Regions from separate parts of the Azospirillum himalayense genome, predicted to be linked through region 1. Evidence: predicted binding sites of a transcription regulator. Region 1 holds the regulator's gene; each other region holds the start of a gene.
What was found. The regulator LexA, encoded in region 1, represses DNA repair genes until DNA is damaged. The targets are predictions, from matches to a motif close to ATGTTCTANTTTGGTTC.
Positions count from the first base shown of each region.

Region 2: a site for LexA is predicted at 2,631-2,647, ahead of ACFPMG_RS24790 (LexA family protein). Genes of this name have one in related genera too.
Region 3: a site for LexA is predicted at 3,339-3,355, ahead of recA (recombinase RecA). Genes of this name have one in related genera too.
Region 4: a site for LexA is predicted at 4,371-4,387, ahead of ACFPMG_RS19285 (putative DNA modification/repair radical SAM protein). Genes of this name have one in related genera too.

Region 1 is NZ_JBHSLC010000012.1:19,777-27,637, forward strand. Features, by position in the region: gene ACFPMG_RS10190 (molybdopterin molybdotransferase MoeA) at 1-978, shown strand, start outside; gene lexA (transcriptional repressor LexA) at 1,147-1,845, shown strand; gene ACFPMG_RS10200 (ComEC/Rec2 family competence protein) at 1,869-4,061, opposite strand; gene gltX (glutamate--tRNA ligase) at 4,226-5,638, shown strand; gene gltA (citrate synthase) at 5,733-7,046, shown strand; gene ACFPMG_RS10215 (hypothetical protein) at 7,039-7,245, shown strand; gene ACFPMG_RS10220 (glutathione S-transferase family protein) at 7,250-7,858, opposite strand.
Region 2 is NZ_JBHSLC010000081.1:136,485-144,345, reverse strand. Features, by position in the region: gene ACFPMG_RS24810 (hypothetical protein) at 250-453, shown strand; gene ACFPMG_RS24805 (hypothetical protein) at 543-1,079, shown strand; gene aac(6') (aminoglycoside 6'-N-acetyltransferase) at 1,188-1,631, opposite strand; gene ACFPMG_RS24795 (NYN domain-containing protein) at 1,834-2,502, opposite strand; gene ACFPMG_RS24790 (LexA family protein) at 2,695-3,123, shown strand; gene ACFPMG_RS24785 (Y-family DNA polymerase) at 3,129-4,403, shown strand; gene ACFPMG_RS24780 (replication protein RepA) at 4,806-5,792, shown strand; gene ACFPMG_RS24775 (ParA family protein) at 5,898-6,917, shown strand; gene ACFPMG_RS24770 (ParB/RepB/Spo0J family partition protein) at 6,907-7,779, shown strand.
Region 3 is NZ_JBHSLC010000118.1:272,720-280,580, forward strand. Features, by position in the region: gene alaS (alanine--tRNA ligase) at 1-546, opposite strand, end outside; gene ACFPMG_RS33200 (transporter) at 1,215-2,072, shown strand; gene recA (recombinase RecA) at 2,183-3,262, opposite strand; gene ACFPMG_RS33210 (class I SAM-dependent methyltransferase) at 3,487-3,990, shown strand; gene ACFPMG_RS33215 (PAS domain S-box protein) at 4,017-6,542, opposite strand; gene flhB (flagellar biosynthesis protein FlhB) at 6,593-7,669, opposite strand; gene fliR (flagellar biosynthetic protein FliR) at 7,685-7,861, opposite strand, start outside.
Region 4 is NZ_JBHSLC010000040.1:16,500-24,360, forward strand. Features, by position in the region: gene ACFPMG_RS19270 (thioesterase family protein) at 1-510, shown strand, start outside; gene ACFPMG_RS19275 (ABC transporter permease) at 654-3,191, shown strand; gene ACFPMG_RS19280 (serine hydrolase domain-containing protein) at 3,204-4,262, opposite strand; gene ACFPMG_RS19285 (putative DNA modification/repair radical SAM protein) at 4,410-5,624, shown strand; gene ACFPMG_RS19290 (UdgX family uracil-DNA binding protein) at 5,627-7,030, shown strand; gene ACFPMG_RS19295 (hypothetical protein) at 7,061-7,279, opposite strand; gene ACFPMG_RS19300 (hypothetical protein) at 7,607-7,801, opposite strand.

The DNA of each region.
Region 1 (7,861 bases):
GGCCACGCCTTCGCCGGAACGGTCGGCGCGGGCGAGGCCGTGCGCATCTTCACCGGTGCGCCATTGCCCGCCGGGGCCGACGCCGTGGTGATGCAGGAGGATTGCGAGGACGCCGGGGACCGCGTGCGCGTCGGGCGCGCCGTGCCCGCGGGCCGCTTCATCCGCCCTGCCGGCCTGGACTTCACCGCGGGAGAGGAGTTGCTTCCCAAGGGACGGCTGCTCACCGCCCGCGACGTCGCCCTGGCCGCTGCGGCCAACCTGCCCTGGCTGCGCGTCCACCGCCGCCCGCGGGTCGCCGTGCTCGCCACCGGGGACGAGATCGCCCTGCCCGGCGATCCGCTGGGGCCGAGCCAGATCGTCAGCTCCAACGCGCTCGGCCTGTGCGCTCTGGTCGCCAGCCAGGGCGGCGTCGCCCACAATCTCGGCGTGGCCAAGGACGATCCGGAGCATCTCGCCGCCATGGCCGCCGGGGCGGCCGGCTGCGACCTGCTGGTGACCACGGGCGGCGCCTCGCAAGGCGAGCACGACCATGTGCGCGACGTGCTGGGCGGGCTGTCGCTGGACTTCTACCGTGTCGCCATGAAGCCCGGTAAGCCGTTGATTTTCGGGACGGCGAACGGCATGCCGCTGCTCGGCCTGCCGGGCAATCCGGTGTCCACCGGGGTGGCCGCCCTGCTGTTCCTGGTGCCCGTCCTTCACCGTCTCCAGGGGTTGCCCGCCGAGAACGCCACGTTCGCGGCGCGGCTCGGCGCGCCGCTGAAGGCCAACGACGACCGCACGGATTTCCTGCGCGCCACCCTGTCCACCGGAGCGGAGGGCGAGCCCGTCGCCACGCCCTTCCCGCGCCAGGACAGCGCGATGATGTCCCGGCTGGCCCGGGCTGACGCCCTGATCGTCCGCGAACCGCAGGCAACCGCCGCCGCCGTGGGCGACCGTGTGACGGTGATCCCGCTGAGCGGCGGTGTCCTGTCGCTTTAATCCCTTCCGCACCTGCAATCCCTTTGGCCATCCCTTTGGGAGTCCTGCCCGTGGATTTGCGATTGATTTCATCCGTAGGGCTTGACGGGGGTTAAGAACCAAACTAGAACAAGATGGAACGTTTTGCTTTTGTTCCATATCTAGTGCGGAACCGGCCGGGAGGCACAAATGCTCACGCGCAAGCAGCATGAATTGCTGCTTTTCATCAACGAGCGGCTCGGACAGGGCGGTGTGTCCCCTTCCTTCGACGAAATGAAGGACGCTCTCAACCTGAAGTCCAAGTCGGGCATCCACCGCCTCATCACGGGGCTGGAGGAGCGCGGCTTCATCCGCCGCCTGCCTCACCGCGCCCGCGCGCTGGAGGTGCTGCGCCTGCCGGAGGGGCTTGAGACCGCCCGCACCCGGCCGCCGCGCGCCAAGTTCCAGCCCAACGTCATCAAGGGCGACTTCAGCTTCGCGGGGCGGGAGGCGAACCCGGCGTCCGAATCGGTCCAGCTTCCGCTCTACGGCCGGATCGCCGCCGGCACGCCCATCGAGGCGTTGCGCGACGGCTCCGCCTTCGTGGACATTCCCGCCGCCATGCTCGGCATGGGCGACCACTACGCGCTGGAAGTCGCCGGCGATTCCATGGTGGAGGCCGGCATCCTCGACCATGACACCGTGGTCATCCAGCGCTGCGACAGCGCGGAGAACGGCTCGATCGTCGTCGCCCTGGTCGACGACGCCGAGGTCACGCTGAAGCGTCTGCGCCGCAAGGGCAACACCGTGGCGCTCGAACCGGCCAACGCCGCCTACGAGACCCGGATCTTCGGCGCCGACCGCGTTCGGGTGCAGGGCCGCCTCGTCGGTCTGGTGCGGAAGTACTGACCAGGATGCTCCGGGGCGGCGGTTCAGCGCGCCCCGGTCCTTCCATCGGTCGGCGTTCCGCCCATCGTCCTTCCCCCCATCGTCCACGGGCGGTCGCCACGCCGACCGCGCACGCTTTCAACCCGGATGCCCTCGTCCGACAGGGTGAGCGTGTGCGCGCCCTCCCGCCGCAGTTGCCAACGGTCGATGACCAGCGGCGCCCGGCACCCGCGCGATGGGGTCGCGGTCACCACCGCATCGGCCACCGCGCAATCCTCCGGCAAGGCATCCGGCTGGCGCAGGAGCGCCACCGTCTTCCCCTGCGCGCGGTAAAGGCACCCCAGTGCGTCGCAGCGCAGCCGCCCGTCCAGGCTGACCCCGGCGAGCGGCCAGACATCCTGGCCGGCCGTCTCCTCCGGCTTCTCCATGCCGTCGCGCCGTCTCCACGTGCTGGCGACCCGCCCATCGCTGGCGATGGAAAGGCTGAGAATCCCGTCCGCGCCGCGCACGGCCATCAGTTTTCCATCCTCCGACACCAGGATGTCGGGCCGCGGCGCGACGGCCGGGGCGACCAGCCCGCCGGCCAAGGCCACCAACCCCAGCCAGCGCCAGCGCCTTGTCCAGATCGCCAGCCACAGCCCGCCCAGCGTGACCGCCGCGATGGCGGCGTCCGGCATGGCCGGCAGGAACGCCGTCGCTCCGGGCAGCGCCGCGGTCCGCTCCGCCGTTTCGATGACCAGCCGGACACCCCAGCTCATCGCCGTCACAGCCGACCCCTCCAGCCCGAAGGGCAGCAGCAGGTAGGACAGCAGGCTGAAGGGCATGATCCACACCGTCGTGATGGGGATCGCCACCATGTTGGACAACACGCCGTAGAAGGCGACCTGTTGGAAATGGTAGAGCCCGTAGGGCGTCGTCGCGACCGTAGCCACCACGCTGGAAAAGGCGATGCCGCCCAGCGTCATCGCTCCCCGGCCGAGCCAGCCCATCTCGCGCCGCCGGCGCACCGCCCAGGGCGTGAAGCGTTCGAAAGCAGCGATCAGGGCGATGACCGCCGCGAAAGACATCTGGAAGCTCGGCCCCAGCATCCCCTCCGGGTCGTAGAGGACGGTGACGAGGCCGGCGAAGGCGACCAGCCGCATGCTGATCGGCGACCGGTCGGCGATGACCGCGCCCATGACGAGACCGGTCATCAGCACCGACCGCAGCGTCGGCAGGGGCGCCCCCACCAGCAGCGTGTAGAGGATGGCCGAGAGGATGCCGGCCAGCGCCGCGATCTTCTTGATCGGCCAGCGCAGCGCGATCCAGGGAACCAGCGCCAGCAGCGCCCGCACCACCCAGAAGACGATCCCCGCGGCGATGCCCACATGCAGGCCGGAAATGGACAGGAGATGCGCCAGCCCGCTGTCGCGGAAGGCGTCCATCATCGGTTCGGGAATCGCCGCCGCGTCGCCGTTCAGCAGGGCGGCGGTGACGCTGGCCTCCGCGGAATCGGCGACGACGGCGCGCACCCGCTCGGCGATGGCGGCACGCGCCCGCTCGAAGGCCACGGTCACCCGGCGCCAGCCGCCGGGCGGTGGCGCCTCCTGGGCGATGGGAGCGCCCATGACGAAGCCGACCGCGCCGAAGCCTTCGAAATAGGCCCGCCGCTGCAGGTCGAAGGCTCCCGGCTCCGCCGGAGCGGCCGGCGGGTGGAGCATGGCGCGCAGCCGGACCACCGTCCCGGCCTCCGGCGGAGCCACCTTGGCGGGCAGATGCAGGCGGACCCGCGCCGGCGTCGCCTCCGGGGTCAAGCGCTCCACCGTCGGTTCGCCGATCATCAACCGCGTGCCGGTGGGCTGCCGCTCGACTGCCAGCACCCGCCCGGTCACCTGCACCGGCCCAAGCTCGCGCGTCAGCATCGGCGCCATCGCAGCCACGCTGTGCAGTTGCGCTGCCGCGAAACCCAGAGCGACGCTCAACAGCCCCAGCAGCAGAACGACCGGCGCCAGACGCCGCCTCGCCAGCCACAGCAGAGCCAGACAACCGACCGCGGCGCCCGGCCCCAGCCAGAGCGGCGGCTCGGCGGGCAGGCCGACATACAGGGCCACACCCGCCCCGGTCCCCACGGGCAGCCACAACGCCCAGCGCTCCCGTTCCGCGGCGAGGCATTCCAACACCGCAACGAGAAGGCGCGTGCCGACGCCGCGACGGACAGGACCGGCATCGCCCTCCTCCGCCGCCAAACCTCCGGCCATGCCCTCTTCAACCCCGTGGGCCATACTGTCGCCTATGCGCGCAAGGCAAATGCCTCCGGCGCCCTTAATGTGTTACACCACCGCACCACCGCAGTCGCACCGCAGCAGCAGCCGCTCGGCCGCCGCAGCACTGTAGCAGCGCCGAACCTGGAATTGAGCCTCCCATGACCGTCGTCACCCGCTTCGCCCCGTCGCCCACCGGCTTTCTCCACATCGGCGGTGCGCGCACCGCGCTGTTCAACTGGCTATACGCGCGCCGCAATGGCGGCACGTACCTGTTGCGCATCGAGGACACCGACCGCCAGCGCTCGACGGACGCCGCGGTGGACGCCATCCTCGACGGCCTGTCCTGGCTTGGCCTCGACTGGGACGGCGACGCGGTCAGCCAGTTCGCCCGCAAGGACCGCCACGCCGAGGTGGCGCAGCAGATGCTGGCCGCCGGCCGCGCCTATTACTGCTACGCGAGCCCCGAGGAGTTGGAGGAGATGCGCGCCGCCCAGAAGGCCGCCGGCCAGCCGGTGCGCTACGACGGGCGCTGGCGCGACCGCGACCCCTCGGAGGCGCCGGCCGGCGTGAAGCCGGTGATCCGCCTGAAGGCGCCGCAGGAGGGCGAGACGGTCCTGAAGGACCGCGTCCAGGGCGAGGTGACGGTGCAGAACGCCCAGCTCGACGACCTGATCCTGCTGCGCGCCGACGGCACCCCGACCTATCTGCTGGCGGTGGTGGTGGACGACCACGACATGGGCGTGACCCACGTCATCCGCGGCGACGACCATCTGACCAACACCTTCCGCCAGATCCAGATCTACAACGCCATGGGCTGGGACCTGCCGGAGTTCGGCCATATCCCGCTGATCCACGGGCCGGACGGCGCCAAGCTGTCGAAGCGCCACGGCGCGCTCGGCGTCGACGCCTACCGCGACATGGGCTACCTGCCGGAGGCGATCCGCAACTACCTGCTGCGGCTCGGCTGGGCGCACGGCGACGACGAGATCATCTCGACCGAACAGGCCGTGGAGTGGTTCAACCTGGAAGGCATCGGGCGTTCCCCCTCGCGCTTCGATTTCGCCAAGCTGGAGAACCTGAACGCCCACTACATGCGGCAGGCCGACGACGCCCGCCTCGTGGGTCTGGCCGCCCCGCGGCTGGAGGCCGAGCTTGGCCGCGCGCTGACCGAGTCGGAGCGCGATCTGCTGACCCGCGCCATGAACGGGCTGAAGCAGCGCGCCCGCACCGTGGTCGATCTCGCCCAGAGCGCCCGCTTCTACCTCGCCGCCCGTCCGCTGGCGATGGACGAGAAGGCCGCCGCGCTGTTGGACGAGAAGGGTCGCGGCGTCCTGACCGACCTCGCCGCCCGCTTCGAGGCGGAGGCCGACTTCACCGCCGCCGCCCTGGAGGCCCTGGTCCGCGCCTTCGCCGAGGAGCGGGGTGAGAAGCTGGGCAAGATCGCCCAGCCGCTGCGCGCCGCGCTCACCGGCTCCACCGTGTCGCCGCCCATCTTCGAGGTGGCCGAGATCCTCGGCCGCGCGGAAACCCTGGCCCGGATGAAGGATGCCGCAACTGCAGCACGGGGATAACTTCCGTGCGTTGATATCCGCCCGGCATAGAACTATGCTGCGCGCATTCGAAAAGGGCGTTAAGCCCCAACCCTAAAGATAAGGACGTGCCGAGATGACCCAAACCGCGGACAAGGCCGATACCTTCACCCTGATCGACAACCGGACTGGCAAGCAGGTCAGCCTGCCCGTGATGAAGGGAAGCACGGGTCCGGACGTGATCGACATCCGCAAGCTCTACGCCGAGACCGGTTGTTTCACCTACGATCCGGGTTTCACTTCGACGGGCAGCTGCGAGTCCAAGATCACCTACATCGACGGTGATGAGGGTGTTCTGCTGCACCGCGGTTACGCCATCGACGACCTTGCCGAGCACGCGACCTTCCCGGAGGTCTGCTTCCTCCTCCTCAACAACCACCTGCCGAACGCCGCCGAGAAGGAAGAGTTCGAGGGCATCCTGCGCGGCCACTCGATGGTGCACGAGCAGCTGACCCGCTTCTACAGCGGCTTCCGCCGCGACGCCCACCCGATGGCGGTTCTCTGCGGCGTGACCGGCGCCCTGTCGGCCTTCTACCACGACTCGACCGACATCGAGGACCCGGTGCAGCGCAAGATCGCCGCGCACCGTCTGATCGCCAAGATCCCGGCGATCGCCGCGATGGCCTACAAGTACTCGGTCGGCCAGCCGTTCATGTACCCGCGCAACGACCTGTCCTACGCCGAGAACTTCCTCTACATGACCTTCGGCACGCCGTGCGAGCCGTACAAGGTCAACCCGGTCCTGTCCAAGGCCATGGACAAGATCTTCATCCTGCACGCCGACCACGAGCAGAACGCCTCGACCTCGACCGTCCGTCTGGCCGGCTCGTCGGGCGCCAACCCGTTCGCCTGCATCGCCGCCGGCATCGCCTCGCTGTGGGGTCCGGCCCATGGCGGCGCCAACGAGGCCGTGCTGAAGATGCTGGAGGAGATCGGCTCCGTCGATCGCATCCCGGAGATCGTCCGCCGCGCCAAGGACAAGAACGACAACTTCCGCCTGATGGGCTTCGGTCACCGGGTCTACAAGAACTACGACCCGCGCGCCCAGGTCATGCGCAAGACCTGCCATGAGGTTCTGGCCGAGCTGGGCATCAAGGACGAACCGCTCCTCGACATCGCCATGGAGCTGGAGAAGATCGCCCTCGAGGACCCGTACTTCGTCGAGAAGAAGCTGTACCCGAACGTCGATTTCTACTCGGGCATCATCCTGAAGGCGATGGGCTTCCCGACCAGCATGTTCACCGTGCTGTTCGCCGTGGCGCGCACCGTCGGCTGGATCTCCCAGTGGAAGGAGATGATCGAGGACCCGGTCCAGAAGATCGGCCGTCCGCGTCAGCTCTACACCGGCGCGACCAAGCGGGACTTCATCCCGCTGGCCGAGCGTGGCTAACCGGCCGACAGCACACATCGGGACGGGCGGCTCCGACGGAGCCGCCCGCAGCCCGGCTGCGTTCATCGTTCCGGCACGGCGGGTCCGTCAGGGCCAGCCGGCCGCGAACGACAACAAGCCGCCGCTGTCGCGGCGGCTTCGCCGCATCGTCTTCTATGCGGTGATCGTGGCGATGATCGCCGCGGTGGTGCTGATCTGACCTCTCAGCCCTGGGTGATCGGGATGTGCGGCCCTTCCGCCGTCACACGCTCCATCCATGCGCGCACCGCCGGATAGCCGGACAGGTCGAAGCCACCCTGCTCCGCCACATGCGTGTAGGCGTAGAGCGCGATGTCGGCGATGCTGAAGCGGTCGCCCACGAAGAAGCGGCGCTCCGCCAGATGCCCCTCCATGACGCCCAGCGCGTCGTAGCCGAGCCGGCGCTTGGTCACCAGCCCCAGCTTGCGCTCCTCCGTCATCTCCACATGGTGCGTGATCCAGAAGCGCACGGTCGCGATGTTCGGTTCGTGGCTGTACTGCTCGAAGAACATCCATTGCAGGACCCGCGCGCGGCCTTCGCGGTCGTCGGGCAGATAGGGCGTGCCCTCCGCCAGATACCACAGGATCGCGTTGGATTCCGGCAGATGGCTGCCGTCCTCCATTTGCAGCGTCGGGATGCGCCCGTTCGGATTCCGCGCCAGGAACTCCGGTGTGCGGGTTTCCGCCCGGTCGATGTCCAGCTCGATCCGCTCATAGGGGATGCCGAGCTTGTGCAGCAACAGCCGGCACTTGTAGCCGTTTCCGGAAGACAGGTTGTCGTAAAGGCGCAGCATGGG
Region 2 (7,861 bases), on a different contig from region 1:
CCCGAAGTTGGAGGAGCCGCTGAAACCGGGCTCCGGAAGCTCGTGTGTCCATGGAGGTTTAACCCGGCCGGCAACACTGCCGTTCCGGCCGGATCGTGTTCCGCACCACGATCTCGCTGGCTGGGCAGTGGATCTGACGGACATCCCAACCAAGTATGACCTAAGGTACTGAACATATTCTCAATGCAACTACGTTGAACGCCCTTGGGTTGCGGAATGGCTTGATTGCCGCCACCCCAGGAGTATGACATGGACTATGAGTTGCAATGCATGATTCTATGTCCGCCTGATCAAGTATCAGATCGCAGTGCCTATGGTGAGATACTTCAAGAGGTGGCGGAATTAATTCAGCGTAGACTCGATGATAGAGGTGCTTATTATTTTATAGAGGTTCGTGATGTCCGCAAAGGCGAGAAGGTTTTTCGTACAGCCGGTTCTCCTAAGACACCGTAAAACCTGAAAAGTTAAGCGTTTCTACTCAACTCAGCCGCCCGGCATCCCGCCCGGCGGCCTTTTTCATGCCCAAAGGAGGGGCACCCATCATGCTGCCACTGCTCATTCCCATCATCTCCGCCCTGGCCCCGGTGCTGCTGCCGGAGGTCGCCAAGGCCGCCCTCGACTCCGGCGAGACCGCGCAGAAGGTCGGCGAGGCCGCGGTGTCCGTCGTCTCCGCCGTGACCGGCCTGCCGATCACCACCCCGGAAGGTGCGGCTCACGCGGCGGCCACGGTGAAGGACGATCCCGCCATGCTCGCCGAACTGTACCGCCAGCAGGGCGATCAGGTCGTGGCGCTGCTTCGGCTGGACAACGAGGACCGGGCGAGCGCCCGCGCCCAAACGGTCGAGCTCGCGAAGGCCGGCAGCCGCATCTCCTGGGGCGCACCCATCGTCTCGGTGATCGTGCTGCTCGCCTTCGGCTACGTGCTCCAGCTCGTCCTGACGCAATCCATCCCGCCGGGGCAGGAAACCACCGTCTCCATCATGCTTGGCGCCTTGACCGCCATGGCGACGTCGGTGGTCGGATACTGGGTCGGCTCCAGCGCCGGGTCCGCCGCCAAGGACAAGCTGCTGCGGAAGTGAGGGACTCGCCGTGACTGCTCCTCACCTCACCGCCCTCGCCGGGGCCGCCGGGTTTGTCCCGGTGGCCCTCTGTTCCTGCCTGCTTACCGTCCCGGAGCAGCCACTTCGTCACAGCGCCTTGCGGAAGAAAACGACGCGTTCTGTCTCTTCAAAGCCGAGCGCGGCGTGCATGTGTCGGGACACATCATTCCCTATGTCCGCGTCGGAGGCGAACTCCGAACAGCCCTTCTCCTTTCCCCAACCTTCGACAGCCTGGATGAGCAGGCGGGCGACGCCCCGCTTCCGTTGTGCGGCCCGCACGTAGATTCCCTCCAGGAACGCGACTGGTGAGGTCTCGCATCCATTCACATAGTCCCGGCGCAACGAGGCCTCCGCAAAGCCTACAGCTACCCCGTCCTCGTCCCGTACGATGAATGCGGCCGCTCGCTCCGGAGCGACGAGGTCATCCGCAGCTTCGGTGCGGTGGGTCGCGATCGGCGCCTCCGGCCACAGTTCCCACCGCAACGTTGCCAAATCATCAAGCGTTTCATGCGTGCATCGCTCGACGCGCATCCGGCGTTCCCTTCCTCTGTCCATCATCCAGTCGGGTGATGTGCGAAGCGCTGACACGGCCTTCAAGGCGCATGGTGACCACCTGTGCGGCGAACTGGTTGTCCGCCGCGTGACGCCGATCCTGTGCGATGCTTGGCCGAACCGGCAGGTGCTGAACACACCCCATCGCAATAGCTGGGTGCTCGTTCTGGTGGCCAGCAGTTCAGGTCGCTGCTGATGATGGCTCAGCAACCACCCGGACCATACCGGTTTGCCCATTCGACACGACTTCGCACCCCGCTTTCTTCAGGCGAGATATGAACTTTTTCGTCTCCAAGGTTATCAGGCCGGATGCGATCAGCGCGCGACGAGCCGTCTTCAGCGAGATCCACCCATCCTTGTCGGCCGGGCAGATTCCCAGCACCGACCGCACGGTGTCGGCGGACCAACCGCCATCCAGGTCCAAATCCGAGGCCTTCAGCAACAGCGGGTCCACAGGTGGGAGGACGACGGTCAGATCCGCGTTCGTGACGAGTCGGCGGGGAAGCCGATCCATCAGGGGGATGAAGGCAAACACCTTCACTCCCTCCCCCTTGAGGCGCCGAGCTACGGCCCCGAATCCATCGTCGCCAGAAGCAATGATGACCGACTTCACCCGCTTGCGCTCCGCAAGCACTGCGGCGTGCATCGCCAGCATGAAATCGGCCGCGTTTCTCCCACTCAAGTCAGGAGCATGTCGAACTTCTACGCCCTCAACCCGACTCCAACCTGTTTCCATGCAGGAGAAGGCGATCACGGAGCGCACCCGGCCCAACTGTATCGCTGCGGCCTTGATCGACGGCCAATAGGATGGGCGGAAGTTCTCCCCATCGATAAGGAGGTCAACTTTCATCTCCGGGAAACCCGTCTCCTATTCCTGATCCGCCAACTATAGCCCAGCCAGCGTTGCGGCCCCAGAGCCGGAAGTGCCATGGCGGCGGAAATGGTCACCGCAGTCTCAGCTTCGGTGTCAATGACTCTTTGTTCTTGAAAAGTTCTTTTCCCGCGCCATCCTCCCAACAAGGTCAGGTGGGTGGAGGGGAGCATGCAGGCGCCAGAGCCGATTGTGATGCGGTCGTGCCAGGTCGTGTCTGTGGAGGCCGTTGTGCCGGCGGGATTCCCGTCGCCCGCGGCGGACTATGTGGAAGGCCGAATCGATCTCGCCGAGGTGCTGGTGCCCCACCCTTCCGCCACCTTCACCTTGCGTGTCTCCGGTCATTCCATGGTCCGGGCCGGCATCCATGACGGCGACCTTGCCATTGTCGATCGGTCGCTGACCGCGCGTCACGATGACGTGATCGTCGCAGTGTTGGATGGAGAACTGACGTGCAAGCGTCTGCTGAAGCGTGGCGCCCGCGTGTGGCTGGTGCCGGATTCGGATGATACCGCATACCGTCCGGTCGAGGTCACCGACCGGCCCGACTTTGAAATCTGGGGCGTGATCACGAGCACCATCCGCCTGCATCGGCGGTGATGGCCATGGCGCCGCCGCGGGTTTACGGGCTGGTGGACTGCAATAATTTCTATGTGAGCTGCGAGAGGGTGTTCGATCCCCGGCTAGAGGGTGTGCCCGTCGGTGTGCTTTCGAACAACGACGGGTGCTTCGTCGCCCGCTCCGCCGAGTTGAAGGCGTTGGGCGTGAAGATGGGCCAGCCGCTGTTCGAGGTGCGCGAACTGGTCCGCCAGCATCGGGTTCGGGTGCTGTCCTCCAACTACTCGCTGTATGGCGACCTGTCGGCCCGAGTGACCGACTGCCTGCGCAGCTTCACGCCTCGGTTGGAGGTCTACAGCATCGACGAGAGCTTTTTGGACCTGAGCGGCTTCGAGGGCCGGGACCTGCTGGCCTATGCCGCAGAGATCCGGGCGACGGTCCGAAGGTGGACCGGCATTCCGACCTGTGTCGGGATCGGGCCGACCAAGACGCTCGCCAAGGTCAGTAATCATGCCGCGAAGAAGGCGCTGCTGGACGACAGCGGGGTCTGCGACCTGGGCGGCGAATCGGAGCGCGAACATGTGCTGCGCGTGGTGCCGGTCGAGGACGTCTGGGGCATCGGCCGGCGCTCTGCGGAGAAGCTGGGCATGCTGGGGGTAAAGACCGCGGCGGACCTGCGCGACATGGAGCCCCGTCGCGCCCGGCAGGTGCTGACGGTGGTTGGGGAGCGAATCGTCTACGAACTGCGCGGCTTGTCCTGCCTGCCGCTCGATCAGGCGCCGGCGCCGCGCAAGACGACGGCGGTTACCCGCAGCTTCGGCCAGCCGATCACGGAGTGGGAGCCGATGCGGGAGGCGGTGGCGGCCTATGCGACCAGGGCCGGGGAGAAGCTGCGTGCCGAGGGGCTGGCTGCGGAGGCTCTCCAGGTCTTCATGCACACGTCGCCCTTCCGGCCGGGCCCGGCCTACAGCAACGCCGCGACCGTCGAGCTGCGACCGGCGACCGACGACACCTTCGCGCTGATCGCCGCGGCGACTGCCGGCGCCCGCAGGATTTGGCGCGACGGCTTTGCCATGTCCAAGGCCGGGGTGATCCTGACCGGGCTGGTGCCGGTGTCCAAGGTACAGCCGGACCTGCTGGCCGCCGCCGATCGGGCGCGCGGCGCCCGCCTCATGGCGGCTATGGACGCGATCAATAGCCGGATGGGCCGCGACACGCTGGTGCCGGCGGCCACCATCGGCCGAGCGTGGCGCATGCGGCAGGACAGCCGGTCGCCCAGCTACACGACGGAGCTGGACGACGTGCCAGTGGTGCGGGCTTGACCGAGCAACGCGACCTGAGTGCCGAGCGTCCCAGGATATTCCATGCTCTCAAGACTGCGGAACTTCCCTACGCTGAATTTGAGTTGCCATTGAAGTGCGGCAAAAGATCGACAGCCAGTTTGGAAGTTACCTACGCTTCCGCCCCCGAATCAGTGGGGATGGAACACCGCCTTTGGAACTTCCCTACGGTTACGATTCGGACGATTCTCCCCAGTCCGAAGCACGGAATATCCCTACGCCAGTCCCGGAACATCCCTACGCGAATCGGCTTTTCCCGTGGAACTTCCCTACTAATCAAATAGATTCTTTCAAATAGACTCTCAAATAGCCTGCGTAGGGATCTTCCAAATTGCACCCCGGTCGTCGCCATGATCCACTCAGCACAAGATGAAGGGGGATGACATGGCAGCGGTCCATAAGCTGATCCGCACGCATGGCCGCGATGCCGCGCGTCAGATGATCGCAAAGGAAGAAATCCCGTTCTTCCAGGTCGCCACATCCATCCTTGAAGAGGAAAGTAACGAGACCGGAATCACCTATTCCGGCTTCTGCATGACCTCCCTCCCCCATCGCCGCTTGGCAGATGATCTCCCATGGGTGCGCTCCAACGGGAGCATGTCTTTGCTCATCGAGCCTGGACGCCGTCCCAAGGTCAAGAACCCACGCTCGGCGAATGATTATGAACTCATCGGCGTTCCATATGGGGCCAAAGCCAGACTTATTCTCCTATACCTCCAAACCGAAGCTCTTCGGAACAATTCTCCAGTCGTAGAACTCGGCCGGTCAATGAACAACTGGCTGGAACGGATGGACATTTCCTCCGGTGGCGCGACCTATCGCGAGGTGAAGAATCAGGCAGAACGCATCAGCCGCTGCAAGCTAACCTTCGATTATGACGGCCCCTACAAGGGAGCCATGGCCAGCGGCCACACCAATGACAGCATTGTCCGCAACGCCATCAATTTGCGGGCGACGGATGGCCAGGGCTCGCTCTGGGACGACACCGTTCAACTTTCCGATAGCTTTTTCCGCATGTTGAAGGATCACCCGGTTCCAGTCTGGGAGCCTGCGATTCGTGCCATCGCCGGGAAAAGCGCCGCCATCGACGTCTATATCTGGCTGGCCTACCGGCTCCATGTGCTGGAAAAGCCAACTCCAGTCAGCTGGGTCGCGCTGTATGAGCAATTCGGCACCGGCCGCCGCGACGAAGACGACTCAACCTATCGAAGCCGCCTCCGGGCCTTTAAACCAGAGTTCCGCACTGCATTGCGCTATGCCCTCTCGGTCTACGAAGACGGGAACGTCGAAGAGGCGGATGACAAGGGCGGGCTCATTCTCCATCCATCCAGGCCGCCGGTCCCAGAGCGCCTTCTGCCGAAGCCAGCGTAGGGAAGTTCCAACGCTGGCTTCGGCGCCGGAGTCCACCCTAGTAGATACCCTTGACCAAGTAGATTCCACTCCATAAGGTGCACCCCTCATTTGGTGGAGGGGGCATTGACCGGAGATGATCTGCGGGACCTTCGGGACCGCCTTGGGAAGACGCAGCCCGAGTTCGCTACCTGGCTGAACGAACTCTTAGGGCGCAAATACGATAAGCAGAAAATTTCCCGCTGGGAGCGCGGCACCGAAAAGGTTCCGCGCGATGTCGCCGGCGCCCTCATGATCGCACGGCTCGGCCTTGATCGGTCGACCGAACCACGCCCCGCCGTCACCATTGCTGTCGCTTTGCAGAAGGGCGGCACGGCCAAGACCGCGACCAGCGTCAACCTAAGCTACGTTCTGGCCCGTGCAGGAAACCGAGTCCTGCTGGTCGATGCCGACTCTCAAGGCAACGCCACGGTGCACGTCGGCATTCCGCAGGCCCGCGTGGTAGAACTGACCAAGCAGGGCAAGACCCATTACCATGCCCTCACCGGCAAAGCCTCGCTGACAGACGTGATCCTGCCAACGGAGGTGGAGGGCTTGCATGTCGTTCCGGCGAGCATCGCCCTGGCGGCCGCGGAGGGGGAGCTTTACCACGACCCCACCGGCATCAACACCATGGCCGATATGCTGGAAGCCGTGCGGGGCTCCTACGACTTCATCGTCATCGACTGTGCCCCGTCTCTCGGGATGGTGACGTCGAACGCGTTGGTGGCGGCCCAGTACCTCCTGATCCCCTGCCAGACAGAGGCGCACGCGATCCTGGGGCTTGATCAGCTCAGCGAAACTATCGCGAAAATCCGACGCCGCTCCAATCCGGACCTGGAGATCCTTGGTATCGTCCCGACGATGTATTCCGCCCGGCAATCGCAGGACAAGGCATCGCTGGATGATTTGCACGCCATCTGGGGGGCACAGTTCTCGATGTTCGACCCGATCCCCCGCTCCACCGTGTATTCCCAAGCTGCGGCCGCCAACATGATCACGCTGGCCGGAGATCCAGGTGCTCCAGGAATGGAGACCTTCGTGGAAATTGCGCGCCGCCTCATGGGCGTAACAGCTCCTGCCACGGAGGCTGCACATGGCGCCTAAGTTCCAGCGCAACACTCGCGCCCAGGTCCAAGCGGCCAACCCAGCCCGAGAGGAATCGGCGGAGACGGACAAGCTGTTCGGCCTGTCCGGCACCCTCCCCCGCCTCATCGAGGCTGACGTGGAGCGGATCACGCCGAACCCGGACCAGCCGCGCACCGTCTTCGATGATGCCGCACTTCAATCCCTCGCGGCATCCATCGACAAACATGGGCTCCAGCAGCCGGTGCTCGTCAAGCCGGCCGGCACGCCGGGAAGTTATATGCTGGTGGCTGGCGAGCGGCGGCTGCGAGCGCATCAGCTTCTCGGCCGCAAGACGATCCCCGCCATCATTACGCAGGGTCGGTCGGAAGAGATCGCGCTGATTGAGAACGTCCAGCGCGTCGATCTGGACGCCGTGGATCTGGCGCGAAGCGTTCAGCGGCTTATCGACCAGCACGACTACCTGATGGCAGAGGCTGGCGTTCTGTTGGGCTGCACGGAAGCAGAGGTTTCACGACGCCTCTCTGTTCTGCGGCTTCCGAACGAAATCCTGGACGAGTACCGACAGGACCCATCGCGTGTGAGCCGGTCCGTGCTTGTCGAACTTGCCACCTTGGACGACCCAGAGCAGGTTCGATCTCTATGGGACCGAGCACGGACGGGGATCACGGTTCGCGACGTGCGCGCGGAGAAAAAGGCCGCCAAGACGGTGGCACCATCAACCACGGAAAGGGCACTGTCCGATCGCAGCATCGGGAAGAGCTTGACCAAGATGGCCGGGGACCTCGAGCGCCTGCAAGATGCCCGGCCGGTGCTCGCAGACGAGCACCGGACCCACCTGATTGTTATGCGCGACCGCATCAACGCTCTGCTCGGCGAATGACGAGGCGACTTACGACGTCGTAAGTGATCGGGGAGCTTGGCCGACTTACGACGTCGTAAGTACCGACGGCGCTGGGCCAGCC
Region 3 (7,861 bases), on a different contig from region 1:
GTGCGGGCCGTGGTCGAAGAAGATCTCCGAGCAGGGACCGCAGGGGCCGGTGTCGCCCATGCGCCAGAAATTGTCGTCGGTCGGGATGCGGATGATGCGGTCGTCCGACAGGCCGGCGACCTTGCGCCAGATGCCCGCCGCGTCCTCGTCGGAGCTGTGGACGGTGACCAGCAGCTTGTCCGCCGGCAGCCCGAACTCCTTCGTCACGAGGTTCCAGGCAAAGGCGATCGCGTCGTCCTTGAAGTAGTCGCCGAACGAGAAGTTGCCCAGCATCTCGAAGAAGGTGTGGTGCCGTGCCGTGTAGCCGACGTTGTCCAGGTCGTTGTGCTTGCCGCCCGCGCGCACGCACTTCTGCGAGGTGGTCGCGCGCGAATAGGGCCGCTGCTCCGCCCCGGTGAAGACGTTCTTGAACTGCACCATGCCGGCGTTCGTGAACATCAGCGTCGGGTCGTTGCGCGGAACCAGCGGCGACGACTCCACGATCTGGTGACCGTTCTTCGCGAAAAAGTCCAGGAACGTGCGGCGGATGTCGTTGGCGGTCTTCATAAGCTGTCCAGGCTCCGGCTACGGTCGGCTACAATCGGCGGCGCGGCCTTGTTCGCGGCCGAACCGTGCTTTTAACGTGAGTTGGTGTGGCTGTCCACAGAGTGCCAGCGGGGCTGCGGACCGCGATGGCACGGGCCTCGCGCTCCACCCCCGACAGGGCCGGCCCAAGCGGCGCAGTCAACGCGCGTCATCTTTGAATACCGTTTGATCGAAAGTCCTATTTGCACCGAAATCCCCATGCTGCATTGCAAAGACATCAACAACAGAAGCTTAATGCTTCGAATCGGCCGTATTGTTCTTTAGTATTACGCAATAATTTAAAGAATCTTCACAGAAATCCACTGTCTTTTATTTTCAGATCATTACCAATTGCACTTATGCACAAGGGGCAAGATGCGAACCCCACCAGCGCATCCTCCATCCATTCTCAACCCTATCATTCAAGGCACAGAAATTTTGCATGTGCGAAATGGAATTCATCGCATGAAGGCGATTCCACAAACGAAAGTACCATTGCGCCCCCGCATCACATCAAGCGTATTAGCAAACATCACACGAAGATAACCGACCGATACTGAAGGGTTTTCTCTTTGTATTGGTCAACATGGCACAAGAAGCCCTTGAGGGACTTGCAGGGGACGACACTGCATATGGAAAGAACAAACACGATGCTGAATGATCTTGGCTCCAAGCTGCGCAAATCCATTGATTCTCTGGCCTTCAAGAGCGGTGTCGCGGCAGCCGCCTGCATGACGGCGTTGTGCATGACGGCGGGCTCACCGGCGTTGGCGGGATCGGTGACCCAACCGGGCGAAACCATCGGCCTTGCGGTCGGCGCACCGTTGCCGGAAGGCGTCTATTTCGTCGACACCTTCGATTGGGGCGTCCGCGAGGGCCAGAACGGCGCCCCCGACACCACGCTGGCGGTGAACATCCCGGTGCTGGCCTGGGCGACGCCCGCCAAGGTCCTGGGCGCCCGCCTTCAATTGCTGGCCGCCCTGCCAGCACTTGCCGTGGGCGTTCAGAACAGCGATTACACGAGCGGCATCTACAACCCGTTCCTCGCGGGCCAGCTGGCGTGGGACCTGGGGAACGGCTTGGGCGTCAGCTACCTGCTGGGCGTTTATCTCCCGGTGGGCAACAAGCTGGGCTTCGACTCGACCTCGATCAACCAGCGCCTCGGCATCAGCTACACCGCCGACGACTGGAACCTGACCGCCAACACGATCTACGGCATCCACACCCGTTCGGAATCGCGGACGCTCAACCCGGACTTCCTGAACATCGACGTCACCGCCACGAAGACTTTCGGGAAGTGGACGGTCGGCCCGGTCGGCTTCGCCTCCTGGGATTTGAACAAGCCGACCTCCACATACCGGAAGCAGGACCAGATCGCCCTGGGCGCCCTGGCCGGCTACAACTTCGACAAGGTGATCCTGCAGGGCTACCTGACTCGCACGGTTAGCGAGACCAACTATGGCGGCAAGGACACCCGCGCCTGGGGCCGCCTGATCGTTCCGTTCTAAGCGGAACCAATTCTCCGCCTCTCCGCACTTCTCCGCCTCTCCGCACAAAGAAAAGGCCCCCCTCCAGCGAACCGGAGAGGGGCCATCCTGTCGGCGACGGAGCGACCGGATCACTCCGGCGTAGCAGCGTCCCCGTCGGTTTCCGGGGTACCCATCATGGCGTCGGCGACGAGACCGGCGTTGCCGCGGATCTTCGCCTCGATGGCGTCGGCCGTGGCCGGGTTGTTGCGCAGGTAGTTCTTGGCGTTCTCGCGGCCCTGGCCGATGCGGGTGCCGTCGTAGCTGAACCACGCGCCCGACTTCTCCACCACGCCGGCCTGGATGCCGAGGTCGAGAAGCTCGCCCACCTTCGACACGCCCTCGCCGTACATGATGTCGAACTCGACCACGCGGAACGGCGGGGCCATCTTGTTCTTCACCACCTTCACGCGGGTCTGGTTGCCCACCACCGTCTCGCGGTCCTTGATCGCGCCGATGCGGCGGATGTCCAGACGGACGGAGGCGTAGAACTTCAGCGCGTTGCCGCCGGTCGTCGTCTCCGGGTTGCCGAACATCACGCCGATCTTCAGGCGGATCTGGTTGATGAAGATCACCAGGCAGTTCGACTTGGCGATGGAGCCGGTCAGCTTGCGCAGCGCTTGGCTCATCAGGCGGGCATGCAGGCCGACGTGGCTGTCGCCCATCTCGCCTTCCAGCTCGGCGCGCGGCACCAACGCCGCCACCGAGTCGACCACCAGCACGTCGACGGCGCCGGAGCGCACCAGCGTGTCGGCGATCTCAAGCGCCTGTTCACCGGCGTCGGGCTGGGAGATCAGCAGTTCATCCACATTCACGCCCAGCTTGCGGGCGTAGGACGGGTCCAGGGCGTGCTCCGCGTCCACGAAGGCGCAGGTGCCGCCGCCCTTCTGGGCCTGGGCGATGGCGTGCAGCGCCAGCGTCGTCTTGCCCGAGCTCTCCGGCCCGTAGATCTCGATGATGCGGCCGCGCGGCAGGCCGCCGATGCCCAGCGCGATGTCGAGGCCGAGCGAGCCGGTGGAAACGACCTCCGTCTCGACCGTGTTCTCGCGGGCGCCGAGCTTCATGATCGAGCCCTTGCCAAAGGCGCGCTCGATCTGCGCCAGAGCGGCATCCAGGGCCTTCTGCTTATCCATGGAATCCTTCTCGACCAAACGAAGCTGTGCGGACGACATGCCCGTCTCCCCTTGTTAGATCACATCCGCGGCCCCAGGGCCAACGATCTCACCAACGGTCATTCAGTGAGAGGGAATGTACCAGCTTTGTTCCCCTGCGCAAAGCTCTAAGTTCCGCGAATGTTCTCATCGCAAGTTGGGGACGATCCGGCGCCATGCAACGGAATTTTAACTGCGGCGTTCAAGAGGAGATGCCCCTCCAACGACACCCCGAAAAGCCACGCATGACGACCGTCCACTCCACGCTCGACCGCATGATCGACCGCCTCACCACCCAGCGCGTCGCGCTCGGCTGGGCCGCCGGCTGCGTTGCGGGAACCCCTGGTTTGGTGATGGAGGTCGGTCTGGGCAAGGGCCGCACCTACGACCATCTGCGCGGCCTGTTCCCGCCGCGCGACATCCTGGTCTTCGACATGTGGGCGCGCGTTCCCGCCGCCCTGCGCCCGGATGAGGACCGGCTGTTCCTGGGCGATTTCCGGAACACGCTGCCCGCCGCGGCGGAGTGCTTCCGCGGCAGCGTGCGGCTGGCCCACACCGACATCGGCAGCGCGCAGGAAGACGACGAGGACGGCATCCGCCAGTGGATCGGCGGGCTGATCGAACCCTTCCTGGCGCCGGGCGCGCTCGTCCTGTCGGACCGCCCGATCGGCGCCGGGCGTCACGGGTGGGAGGCTCTCGACGTTCCCGGAACGGAACGCTGGGCCTATCACGGCTGGCGCGTCGGATAGACGGCGCCGCAGCCCCCAGGCCGCCGCTATTTGCCGTCCCGGATGACCTCCTTCACCTTGGAAGCCAACTGCTTCAGGGAGAAGGGCTTGGGCAGGAAATGGGCGACCTCGACCCCGTCGATCTCGCCCAGACGGTCCTCGGCGTAGCCGGAGATGAAGATCACCCGCATGTCGGGCCGCATTTGCCGGACATGGCGGGCCAGGGTCGGGCCGTCCATCTGCGGCATCACCACGTCGGTGATCAGCAGGTCGATGCGGTTGCCGTCCGTGCCGATCTGCTGCAGCGCGGCCTCGCCGTTCTTGGCCTCCAGCACCTGATAGCCCTTGTTGCGCAGCGCGCGGGCGGAGAAGACGCGCACGGCGTCCTCGTCCTCGACCAGCATGATGGTGCCGGAGCCGGTCAGGTCGCTGCCGCGCCGCTCCCGCGGCTCGCCCTGGTCGGGGCGGGCCTCGCCCTTGTGGCGGGGCAGCAGAATGGTGAAGGTCGTCCCCTCCCCCTTCTCCGACTCGACCAGCACGAAGCCGCCGGTCTGGCGGACGATGCCATAGACGGTGGACAGCCCCAGCCCGGTGCCCGACCCCACCCCCTTGGTGGTGAAGAAGGGCTCGAAGATGCGCTGGAGATTCTCCTTGGGAATGCCGCAGCCGGTGTCGATCACCTCGATGGACACATACTCGCCGGGCGGAATGGTCTCATGCTCACGGCGCTGCGCCTGCTCCACCACATGGTTGGAGGTGACGATGGTCAGCCGCCCGCCCCCGGCCATGGCGTCGCGCGCGTTGACCACGAGGTTGATGATGACCTGCTCCAGCTGGTTCTGGTCCACCTTGACGTAGCCGATGTCCCGGCCATGGAGCATCTTCAGTTCGATGTTCTCGCCGATCAGCCGGCGCATCAGGTTGCCGAGTTCGGCCAGGACGTCGGTCACGCTGAGAATGCGCGGCTGGAGCGTCTGCTGACGCGAGAAGGCCAGGAGCTGCCGCACGAGGTTGGCCGCGCGGTTGGCGTTCTGCTTGATCTGCATGATGTCGCTGAAGGACTGGTCGCCCGGCTTGTGGCGCAGCAGCAGCAGATCGCAGAAGCCGATCATCGCGGTCAGCAGATTGTTGAAGTCGTGGGCGACGCCGCCGGCCAGCTGGCCGACCGCCTGCATCTTCTGCGACTGGGCGAACTGGGCCTCCAGCCCCTTGCGCTCGGTCATGTCGATGAAATGCAGGATCAGCCCCGCCGCCCCTACCGGCCCCACCCCGCCCAGCCGCCGCGCGTAGAGCTGGGCCACCAGCTCGCGCCCGCCGGACAGCCGCACCTCCAGCGGAGCGGCGGGGTCGGAGCCGCCCTGCACGGCGGTCAACCGCTCGGTCACCATGGCGCGCTCCGCCGGAACGATCAGGTCGGCCATGGTCCGCCCGAGAACGTTGCCGGCCTCGCTGCCGATCAGCGCCAGGAAGGCCTGGTTGCACTCGGCCAGCCGCCCGCCCTCGTCCACCAGGGCGATGCCGATGGGCGCGTCCTCGAAGAAGCGCTGGAAGCGCTGCTCGGACAGGCGCAGGGCCTCCTGCCATTCCCGTTCCGGCGTCAGGTCGCGCACGACGGACCGGGTGTGCGAGGTACGGCCGTCCTCGCCCCGCACCACGCCCTGCGCGACATAGGCCTGGAAGCGGCGGCCTTGGAGCCCGTGCATGGCGATCTCGCCGCGCTGCTCCAGCCCGCCGCCCTCCAGGAGGTCGTAGGGAGCGGAGGCGGCAGGCGGATGGGCCAGCACGTCGTGGAGACGGCGCCCGCCCTCGACCAGATCCTCCGGCGCGCAGCCCAGCCACTTTGCCAGGGTCGCGTTGACGAACTGGAAATGCCCGTCCTGATCCACCGAGAAGAAGCCGATCGGCGCGTGGTCCATGAAATCCACGAGTTGGGTCTGCTCGCGGCGCGTCACCTGCTCCAGCTCGCGCCGGGCGGTGATGTCCTCGACACGCCACATCACGGCCCCGGCGTGCCCGTCGATGGGCTGGCCCTGGATGCGGCGCCATTCGGCGGCGCGCCCCTGCTGGCGGATGGCGAGTTCGATGGAACCGGAATAGCCGCCCTTCACCCGCTCGCACAGGCGGCGGAAGGCGTCGGCGCTGTCCGGATCGTCGGCGAACTGGCGCTCCAGGGCGCGCAACGGTGGTTCTCCTTCGCTCCAGCCGGTCAGCGAGCGGAAGGTACTGTTGACGAAGACCACACGCCCGGCCCCGTCGCAGACCAGCTGGCCGGACGGAAGCCCTTCCAGCGCGCTGCCCAGCAGGGAGCCGACGCGGGCCACCCGCCGCTGTGCACGGACCATGCGGATCGCCAGGACCAAGGCTCCCGCGCCCGCGGTGGTCAGCCCGGCCCAGGCCAGCGGGTCGCGGTCCAGAACCACCCCCGCCCCCGCCGCGGCCAGCCCGGCCAAAAGAAGGACCGCCAGAACGCCGGTGGCGAAGGCGCCGCCGGGCCGCTCCCCCACCCCCGCGACACCATCGGTGCGCCGTCCGGCGGGAGCGCTGTCGGCAAAGGAAGAGGTCGTGTCGTCCACCGGAACTCCAGGTCAGCCGTTCGCCGCAAGGAAAGGTCCGGGAACGGCCTTCAGTTCCGCACCGCGCGTCCTTTCAGCTTGAAGACATAGGTAATGACTTCCGCCACGGCACGATAGTGCTCGGACGGAACCTCCTCGTCGATATCGCATGCGGCATAGAGCGCACGGGCGAGGGGTGGATTCTCCATCACCGGCACGCCGTTCTCCTCGGCGATCTCGCGGATCTTGAAGGCGACGGCGTCGGCGCCCTTCGCCACCACCATGGGGGCACCCATGGTCTGGGCATCATATTTCAGCGCGACGGCAAAGTGGGTCGGGTTGGTCACCACCACGTCGGCGCTGGGCACAGCCGCCATCATGCGCTTGCGCGCCCGCTCGAACCGCAACTGACGGATGCGGCCCTTCACGTGCGGATCGCCTTCGGCCTGCTTGTGCTCGTCCTTCACCTCCTGCTTGGTCATGCGCATCTTCTTGTCGAAGCTGTGGCGCTGCCAGAACAGGTCAGCCCCCGCGATCAGGGTCAGGATGGCCAGCACGCCGGCCAGCAGCCGGAAGGTCAGGCCGTCCATCTCGCGGAGCAGCATCATCATGTCGATGCCGATGAAATGCTCGATGGTCAGCATCATCGGCTGGAGCGCGATGTAGGCGACGACGCCGACCACCGCGACCTTCGCCAGACTCTTCAGCAGATCGACGCCCTTCTGGGCGCTGAACAGGTTGGCGATGCCGGAGATCGGATTCAGCTTGCTGAATTTCGGCGCGATCAGTTCCCAGGAGACGTTGAAGCCCTTCTGCCCGATGGTGCCGATCACACCGGCGAAAAGCAGGAACAGGATCGGCAGCCACAGCGCCCACAGAATGTCCTTCATCACCCGCATCAGCACCGCACCGACCCCGCCCTGGTCCATGGGGATCTGATCCAGGTTCTCGAAGAAGAAGTTCAGGCGGGGCACCATGCCCTTCAGCGTTCCGGGCAGGGTCGTGACCAGGATCACCAGGACCGCAGCGATCATCAGCCAGTTGCCGATTTCCTGGGTCATCGCGTACTGGCCCTGCTTGTGGGCCTCTTCAAGCTTCTTTTGCGTCGGATCTTCTGTTTTGGATGATTCATCCGCGTCTTCGGACACCGGCTCTCTCCCCGCTCAGCCCGGTCTCAGGAAATCGACGAAGGCGGCCTCGAAGTGGGTCAGCCAGAACATCATCATGGCGGCCAGCGTCAGGGCGAACATGAACAGCCCCAGCGCGACCTGGAGCGAGGTGAACAGGAAGAACACCTGGATCTGCGGCGCCAGCTTGTTCAGCAGACCCAGCGCCAGCGC
Region 4 (7,861 bases), on a different contig from region 1:
ATCCTGCTGTCCGGCGTGCACACCGTCGACGAGAGCTGGATCGACCTCTACGGCCACATGAACATGGTGCGCTACGTCGCCCTGTTCGACGAGGTCGGCTACGCCCTGATGGAACAATGGGGGCTGGGCGAGACCTACACGCGGGACGAGGGGCTCGGCCTGTTCGTCGTCGACGTGGCGGTGCATTACCGGCGGGAGCTGCGCGCCGGCACACCCCTTCACGTAGCCCTGCGCCTGCTCGACGCCGACGACAAGCGGCTGCTGAGCCTGCTGGAGATCCGGCGGGCCGACAACGGCACGGTCGCGGCGACCATGGAACAGCTCTCGATCCATGTCGATCTCGGCACCCGCAAGGTGACGCCCTTCCCGCCCGCCCTGGCGGAGCGCCTGCGTGCCCTAGCGGCGGTCCAGTCCGCCCATCCCATGCCGGCCCGTCACCGGCGACGGCTGCATCTGGCGCCCAACCCCTCTCCCGCCCCGGGAGAGGGTGGCGCCGAAGGCGCCGGGTGAGGGTCGTGCGAGGATCAGGGCGCTGATTCTCGGCTTTACCCTCACCCTTCCCACGCTTCGCGTGGGCCCCTTCCCTCTCCCGGGACGGGAGAGGGGCGTCGTAGGCAACGGAACCGGTTGCCGGCCGGCGGAACCTTCACGATATGTCCGCCATGACTCATCTGCGCATCGCGTTGCGGCTGGCTTGGCGGGACCTGCGGGGCGGCGTCGCCGGACTTTGGATCGTCATCCTGGGGGTGGCGCTGGGGACCGCCATGATGGCCGCCGTCGGCTCGCTCAGCGGCGGCGTGCTGGACGGAATGCGGGCCACCGCGCGCGAGGCGGTCGGCGGCGATCTGTCCCTGCGCCTGTTCCACGCCCCGGCGACGCCGGAGCAGCGGGCCGTCCTCGACACGATGGGCAGGGTCGGCGAGACCGCGGAACTGCGACCCGTCGCCTCGACGGTGACCGGCAGCGCCCGCGCCCTGATCGAGTTGAAGGCGATCGAAGAAAGCTACCCGCTGGTCGGCACGGCGGCGGTGTCCGGCGCCGCGTCCCTCGCCGAGGCGCTGGCCCAGCGGGACGGGCGATGGGGAGCGGCGGTGTCCGCCGACCTCCTCGACGCGCTGGCGCTGGGCGTCGGCGACCGGCTGCGGCTCGGAACGGCCGAGGTCGCGATCCGCGCCGTTCTGAAACATGAGCCGGACCGTGCTTTCCGCGCCTTCTCCCTTGGCCCGCGTGTCGTCATCGACCGCCGGGCGCTGGACGAAACGGGCCTCGCGGCGCCGGGGATGCCCGTCTACTGGTATTATCGCCTCCTCCTGCCGGAAACGGCCCGCTCCGACGAAGTCCTGCGCGATCTGGAACGCCGCTTTCCCGACGCCGGATGGCGGATCGTCGACGCCGCCCACGGCATTCCGGGCGTGGACCGCACCGTTCATTTCGCCCGCGCGCTGTTCCTTCTCGGGTCGCTGTCCATCCTGCTGATCGGCGGTGTCGGCGTCAGCCGGGCGCTGTCGGCGCACCTCGCCCGGCGGCTGCCGGTCCTGGCGACACTGAAGGCTGTGGGCGGATCGCCGCGCCTGCTCTTCACCGCCTTCCTGATCCAGACGCTGGCGGTGGTCGGCGTGGCGCTGCTGATTGGCCTGGGCACCGGCGCCCTGCTGGCTGCCATGGCCGTGAGCGCGCTGCCTCTCGACTGGATGCCGGAGACGGGCGGCGCCGTCGATCCGGCGGCCATGCTGTTGGCGGGAGCGGTCGGGCTGCTGGCGGCCCTGCTCTGCGCCGTGCCGCCACTGGCCCGCGCCGCCGAAACCAGCCCCGCCGCGATCTGGCGGGGGGCGGTGGATGGCTTGTCCCCGTTGGGCTGGCGGACCCGTGGCGCCGTCGCTCTGCTCGGGCTGGCGCTCGCCGGTCTGCTCGCCGCCTGGACGGGCATGCCGCTTGCGGTCGCCGGCTTTCTGCTCGTCGCCGGGCTGGTGTGGGCGGCGTTCGCGCTGCTGGGGCGGGGGCTCGCCGGGGCGGCCCGCAGACTGGCGCGCGGGCGGCGGGCGGCGGTCCGGCTGGCCGTCGCCAACCTCGGGCGGCCCGGCGCGCCGACGGTCCCGGTGGCCGTCGCGCTGGGCATCGGCCTGACCCTGCTGGTGGCGGTCGGTGTTGTCGGACGGTCGGCGACCGGCCATGTCGCGGCGACGCTGCCGACGCAGACGCCCTCCGTCATCGTGTTGAACGTTCCACCGCCGGACGGCATCGGCTTGAGCAAGCGCCTGTCCGCCCTGCCCGGCGTCGGGCGGGTCGAGACGGCACCCTTCCTCCACGCCCGGATAAGCCGCCTCAACGGCGCCGCCATCACCGAGGCGGACGTCCCGCGTTCCGTCGGCTGGGCGGTGCGCGGCGACCGCGGCCTGTCCTGGCGCGACCGCCCCGCCGCCACCGACCGGATCGTCGCGGGGAGTTGGTGGCCCAAGGGCTATACCGGCCCGCCGCTCGCCTCGCTGGACGCGCAGGTCGCCCGCCGGCTGGGGCTGGCGCTGGGCGACAGCCTAACGCTGGCCCTGGCGGGCGGCCCGGTGACCGCGACGGTCGCCAATCTCCGGCGCATCGACTGGACGCGGCTCGACCTGGACTTCCCGGTGCTCCTCTCCCCCTTCCCCGAACCGCCGCCGCACAGCCTTGTTGCCGCCGTCTGGTCGCCGCCCGAAGCGGTTCCCGCAGTGGAAGAGGCGGTGGTGCGGGCGATCCCGCAAGCCCCCACGATCCGCGTGGCGGAGGTTCTGGACACGCTCGGTTCGACCGTCCAGACCGTGCGCGGGCTTCTCGACGGCCTGTCCGCCGTCGCCCTCGGCGCGGCGGCCGTGGTCCTTCTCGGCGCCATCGCCAGCAGCGCCCGGCGGCGGCTTCAAGAGATGGCGATCCTGCACGCCCTCGGGGTCGGGCGGCGTTCGATGGTCCAGGCGGTGGTGCTGGAATTCGTCCTCCTGGGCGCCGCGGTCGCCGCGGTCGCGGTGCCGCTCGGCTGGGCCGGCGGCGCGGCGGTGGTCGCCAGCCTTGCCGACGGCGCGCCCCTCCCCGGAGGCGCTGTTCCCCTGGCCGCCTTCCTCGGCACCGTCGCCGCGATGGCAGCAGTCGGGGCCGTGCTGGTGGCTTGGCTGCCGCGACGGAACGTGATGCGGCGGTTGCACAGCGATGCGCTGTCCGCCTGACCCGCCGGTCGGTCAGGCCATTTCCGCCGCCGGGATGATCGCGTCGGTCAGCAGGGCGTTGAGAAGGCCGACATGACCGTCCGACCGCGCCGGCCGGCTGGGGTCGGAGGTGACGACGACGGTCAGCCCCAGGCCGGGCACCAGATAGAGCATCTGCCCGCCGTAGCCGCGCGCGTAGGCGATGCGATACCCCTTCGCCTCGGCGAGAAACCAGCCGTACCCGTACTCGTCGCCGGAGAAGGGAGAGCGCGTGCGCGGCACCCACGACGCCTCCACCCAGGCGACGCTGATGACCGTTTGTCCGTTCCACAGGCCGCCTTGCCGCCACAACTCGCCGAAGCGGAAGAGGTCGAGCGGCGACAGCGCCATGTTGTTGCCGCCGAGATAGAAGCCCTGCGGGTCGCGCGTCCAGGACGGCACCTCGATTCCCAGCGGCTCGCCCAGCCACTCCCGCGCCAAGTCAAGCAGGCTGCGCCCCGACGCGCTGGACAGCGCCGCGCCCAGCAGATGGTAGCTCCCGGTCGAGTACAGCATCCGAGCGCCCGGCTCGGTGACGAAGGGGCGGCGCAGCGCGTCGACGACCCAATTGCGGCTGTTGATCCAGCGGCCGTAGCCCGGCCCGGAGGTCGGCTCCAGACCGGCCTGCATGGTCAGAAGGTCGGCGATGGTGATCCGCCGCACCCGCGGATCGACGCCTGCCGGAACCAGTCCCGGCGCCGCCTCGGCCAACGGCACATCGACGCCGCGAAGGACTCCGCGGTCGATGGCGATGCCGGCGAGCGAGGCGGCGATGGTTTTGGACACCGACTTGACGTTGACGGCGCGGTTCACCGCCGGCCCCCGGAAGGCCTCCGCCGACACCACCGTGCCGTTCCGCCCGATGACCAGCGCGTGGATCTGGTCGAGCCCCGCCGCCCGTTTGATCGCGCGGTCCAGCAATGCCGGGTCGAACGCGGTCCCGGCCGCGGGTTGGGCAGCAAGCAGAGGGCGCGTCAGGGCGCAGCCAAGGGACGCGGCGGTGGCGGAGAGGACGGTGCGACGGCCGAGCCGGTGCGGCGGATTCCTGGTCATCCCGGATATGTGGTCCCGCTTCGCTGCCATCCAAGATTGCCACAGAGACCCTGATCGGACTTTGTCCCACCCAGCGCCGCACACGCCGCTTGCCTCCTCACCCCATGGGAACATATTAAGAACACGCAAGCACCGTGGGATGGGACGATGGACGACGCCTTGATCGAGAAGCTCGGCATTCTGGCCGATGCGGCGAAATACGACGCCTCCTGTGCCTCGTCCGGCGCCAAGCCGCGCAGCGGCGGCAAGGAGGGGCTGGGCTCGACGACCGGCGCCGGCATCTGTCACGCCTACACGCCGGACGGGCGCTGCGTCTCGCTCCTGAAGATCCTGCTGACCAACCATTGCCTGTTCGACTGCGTGTACTGCATCAACCGGCGCTCCTCCAACGTCCGCCGCGCCCGCTTCACGGTGGAGGAGGTGGTGGAACTGACCCTGGGCTTCTACAAGCGCAACTGCATCGAGGGGCTGTTCCTATCCTCCGGCATCATCCGCTCGCCGGACCACACGATGGAGCAGATGATGCTGGTGGCGCGGACCCTGCGGCGCGACCACGGCTTCGCCGGCTACATCCACCTGAAGACCATCCCTGAGGCCAGCCCCTGGCTGATCGAGCAGGCCGGACTGTGGGCGGACCGCCTGTCGATCAACCTCGAACTCCCCTCCGACCACAGCCTGAAGGCCTTCGCGCCGGAGAAGAACGGCGGCACGATCAAGGCGGTGATGGGGCAGGTCAACGAGCGCATCGTCGAGGCCAAGGAGGAACGCCGCCGCTTCTCCCCCGCCGGCCAGAGCACCCAGCTCATCGTCGGCGCCGACGACGCCACCGACCGCTCGGTCCTGGAGACCAGCGGCACGCTCTACCAGCGCTACGGGCTGCGCCGCGTCTACTATTCGGCCTTCAGCCCGATCCCGGAGGCCAGCTCGGTGCTGCCGGTCAAGCCGCCGCCCCTGCAGCGGGAGAACCGGCTGTATCAGGCCGACTGGCTGCTGCGCTATTACGGCTTCACGGTGGAGGAGATCGCGTCCGGTGGCGAGGGCGGGATGCTCGACCTCAGCATCGACCCCAAGCTGGCTTGGGCGCTGAAGAACCGGGAGCGTTTCCCGGTCGACGTCAACCACGCCGACCGCGAGATGCTGCTGCGGGTGCCGGGGCTGGGTGCGCGCGCCGTCGACAAGATCCTGTCGGCGCGCCGCCACACCCGCCTGCGCATGGAGGATCTGGGGCGGCTGTCGAGCGGGCTGCGCCGCGCCCGCCCCTTCCTGATCGCCGCCGATTACCACCCCGTGGGCGGGCTGACCGACCGGCTGGACCTGCGCCAGCGCTTGGTCACACCGTCCAGCCAGCTGAGCCTGTTCTGACGATGCGCACGATCACCTTGCGGGAAGGGGCGGACCTCGACGGCTTCCGCCGGGCGGTGCGCCGCCTCGCCGCCGCCCGGACGGCGCCCGACGAGGTGCTGTGGAGCGTCGGCGCGCCGTCGCTGTTCGGCGACGATGCGGCGCCCGCTTCCGAAAACGGCGCCCCGGTCTTCCTGCCCCAGGCGGTCGGACAGTTGATCGAAGCCGTCGTCTGCCACAGCGATCCGGAACGCTACGCCCTGCTCTACCGGCTGGTCTGGCGGGCGCTGAACGGGGAGCGGGCGCTGCTCGACCAGCACGCCGACCCGCTGGTGCACCGGCTGGAACGGCTCGACAAGGCGGTGCGCCGGGACATCCACAAGATGCACGCCTTCCTGCGCTTCCGCGCGCTCTCCGATCCAAACGGCGAGGAGCGCTACGTCGCGTGGTTCGAGCCCGACCATCACATCGTCGAGGCGGTCGCCCCCTTCTTCGTCGAGCGTTTCGAAAGCATGATGTGGACGATCCTGACGCCGAAGGGCTCATTGCACTGGGACCGCCAACGCCTGATGACCGGCCCGCCCGCGGAGCGCCCGGACTCCTGGACCGATGACCGCTTCGCCGAGGGCTGGCAACGCTACTACGAGAGCACCTTCAACCCGGCGCGGGTCAACCCGACGGCCATGCGGGCGGAGATGCCGCGGAAATACTGGGCCAACATGCCGGAGACGGCGGCCATCCCGGCCATGGTCCGCTCCGCCCCCGCCCGCGTCCAGGCGATGCTGGAGGCGGAGGCCGCCATCCCGCGCCGCCGCATGCCCGAAAAGGCGGTGGCGGCGATGGCCCGGCAGGCCCCGGAAAGCCTCGGCGACTTGAACCGCCTGATCCAACGCTCCGAACCGCTGGTGCCCGGCGCGACGCAGGCGGTGCTGGGCGAGGGGCCGGAGGGTGCCGCCATCGCCATCGTCGGCGAGCAGCCGGGCGACCAGGAGGACCGCGAGGGCCGTCCCTTCGTCGGCCCCGCCGGCCAACTGCTGACCGCCGCGCTGGAGGAGGCCGGCATCGACCGAGGCGGCCTCTACCTGACCAACGCGGTCAAGCACTTCAAATTCGTCCAGCGCGGCAAGCGGCGCATCCACCAGTCCCCCACCACTGGCGAGGTCAAGCATTACCGCTGGTGGCTGATGACGGAGCTGGGCTTCGTCCGCCCCCGCCTCGTTGTCGCGCTGGGGGCCACCGCGGCCCTGGCGCTGAGCGGCCGGTCCGTCGCGGTTCTGCGCGAGCGGGGTCCGATGGCCTTCGACGGGTGGAACGGCTTCGTCACCGTCCACCCCTCCTACCTGCTGAGGCTTCCGGGAGACGAGGAGCGGCAGCGGGCGCAGGCGGAGTTCGTGGCCGACCTGCGCCGGGCCGCGGCGCTGGCGTGAGACGGCACCGAGCCGTCCCCCGTCAAACCCTCACGCGCCCTGCTGCTTGAACCGTTTGCCCACCGTGCACTGGATGCGCTGAAGCTCGTACTTCGGGTGGTCGTTGATCCACTTGGCGCTCTCGATCTGACCGGCGATCGGGCAGCTCGACATGGTCAGGGGTTCGGTGTCGGGAACCATCGGGTTGATGGTCTGGCACTGGGTCGGGTCGGACGCCAAGCAGAAGATCATCGACAGGGTAACAAACATCGGGCGCTCCAAAACGCAACGGCACGGCTGTGCCAACATCGTGTGGATCAGCGAGAGCAAGCCGCATGCCATGCCCAGGACGGGGACAGGATTGCGCGATTCCGGCTGCTCGGAAATGAGCCAAACCACAGGGCGCCGAATCATTAGGCATCGAAGGTTAACCAATGCCTAAACGTTGGGAGTTTGCAAAGCCGTTGGTGCAGCGGATGAAACGGAACGGGCCGCAAGGTCCAGAGAAGCCTTCGCGCAAGTCTGGAGCCGGCGCGCCGCAGGTCAACGGAACGTTGAGTGAAGTCTTTCGTATCCTTGAAGCAACCTGCGCTGGCGTCAGGCCCCCGGCTGCTCGCACCGCCATTGGCGGACGTTCCAGTTGGGATGCTCCATGAGCCAATGCACGACGTGGACGTAGCTGTTGCGCGTGCATTCCACCGCGGTCGGGTACCGTTCGCGGGAGAGTGGACGCTCGATGGCGCACTGGTCAGGCCGCACGGCCAGACAGATCACCAGAACCAGTTCAAACATGGTTCGCGTTTCCTGTACGAAAGCTCGATGAGCCGGCGCCTTCGGAGCTTCCGCCAAGGC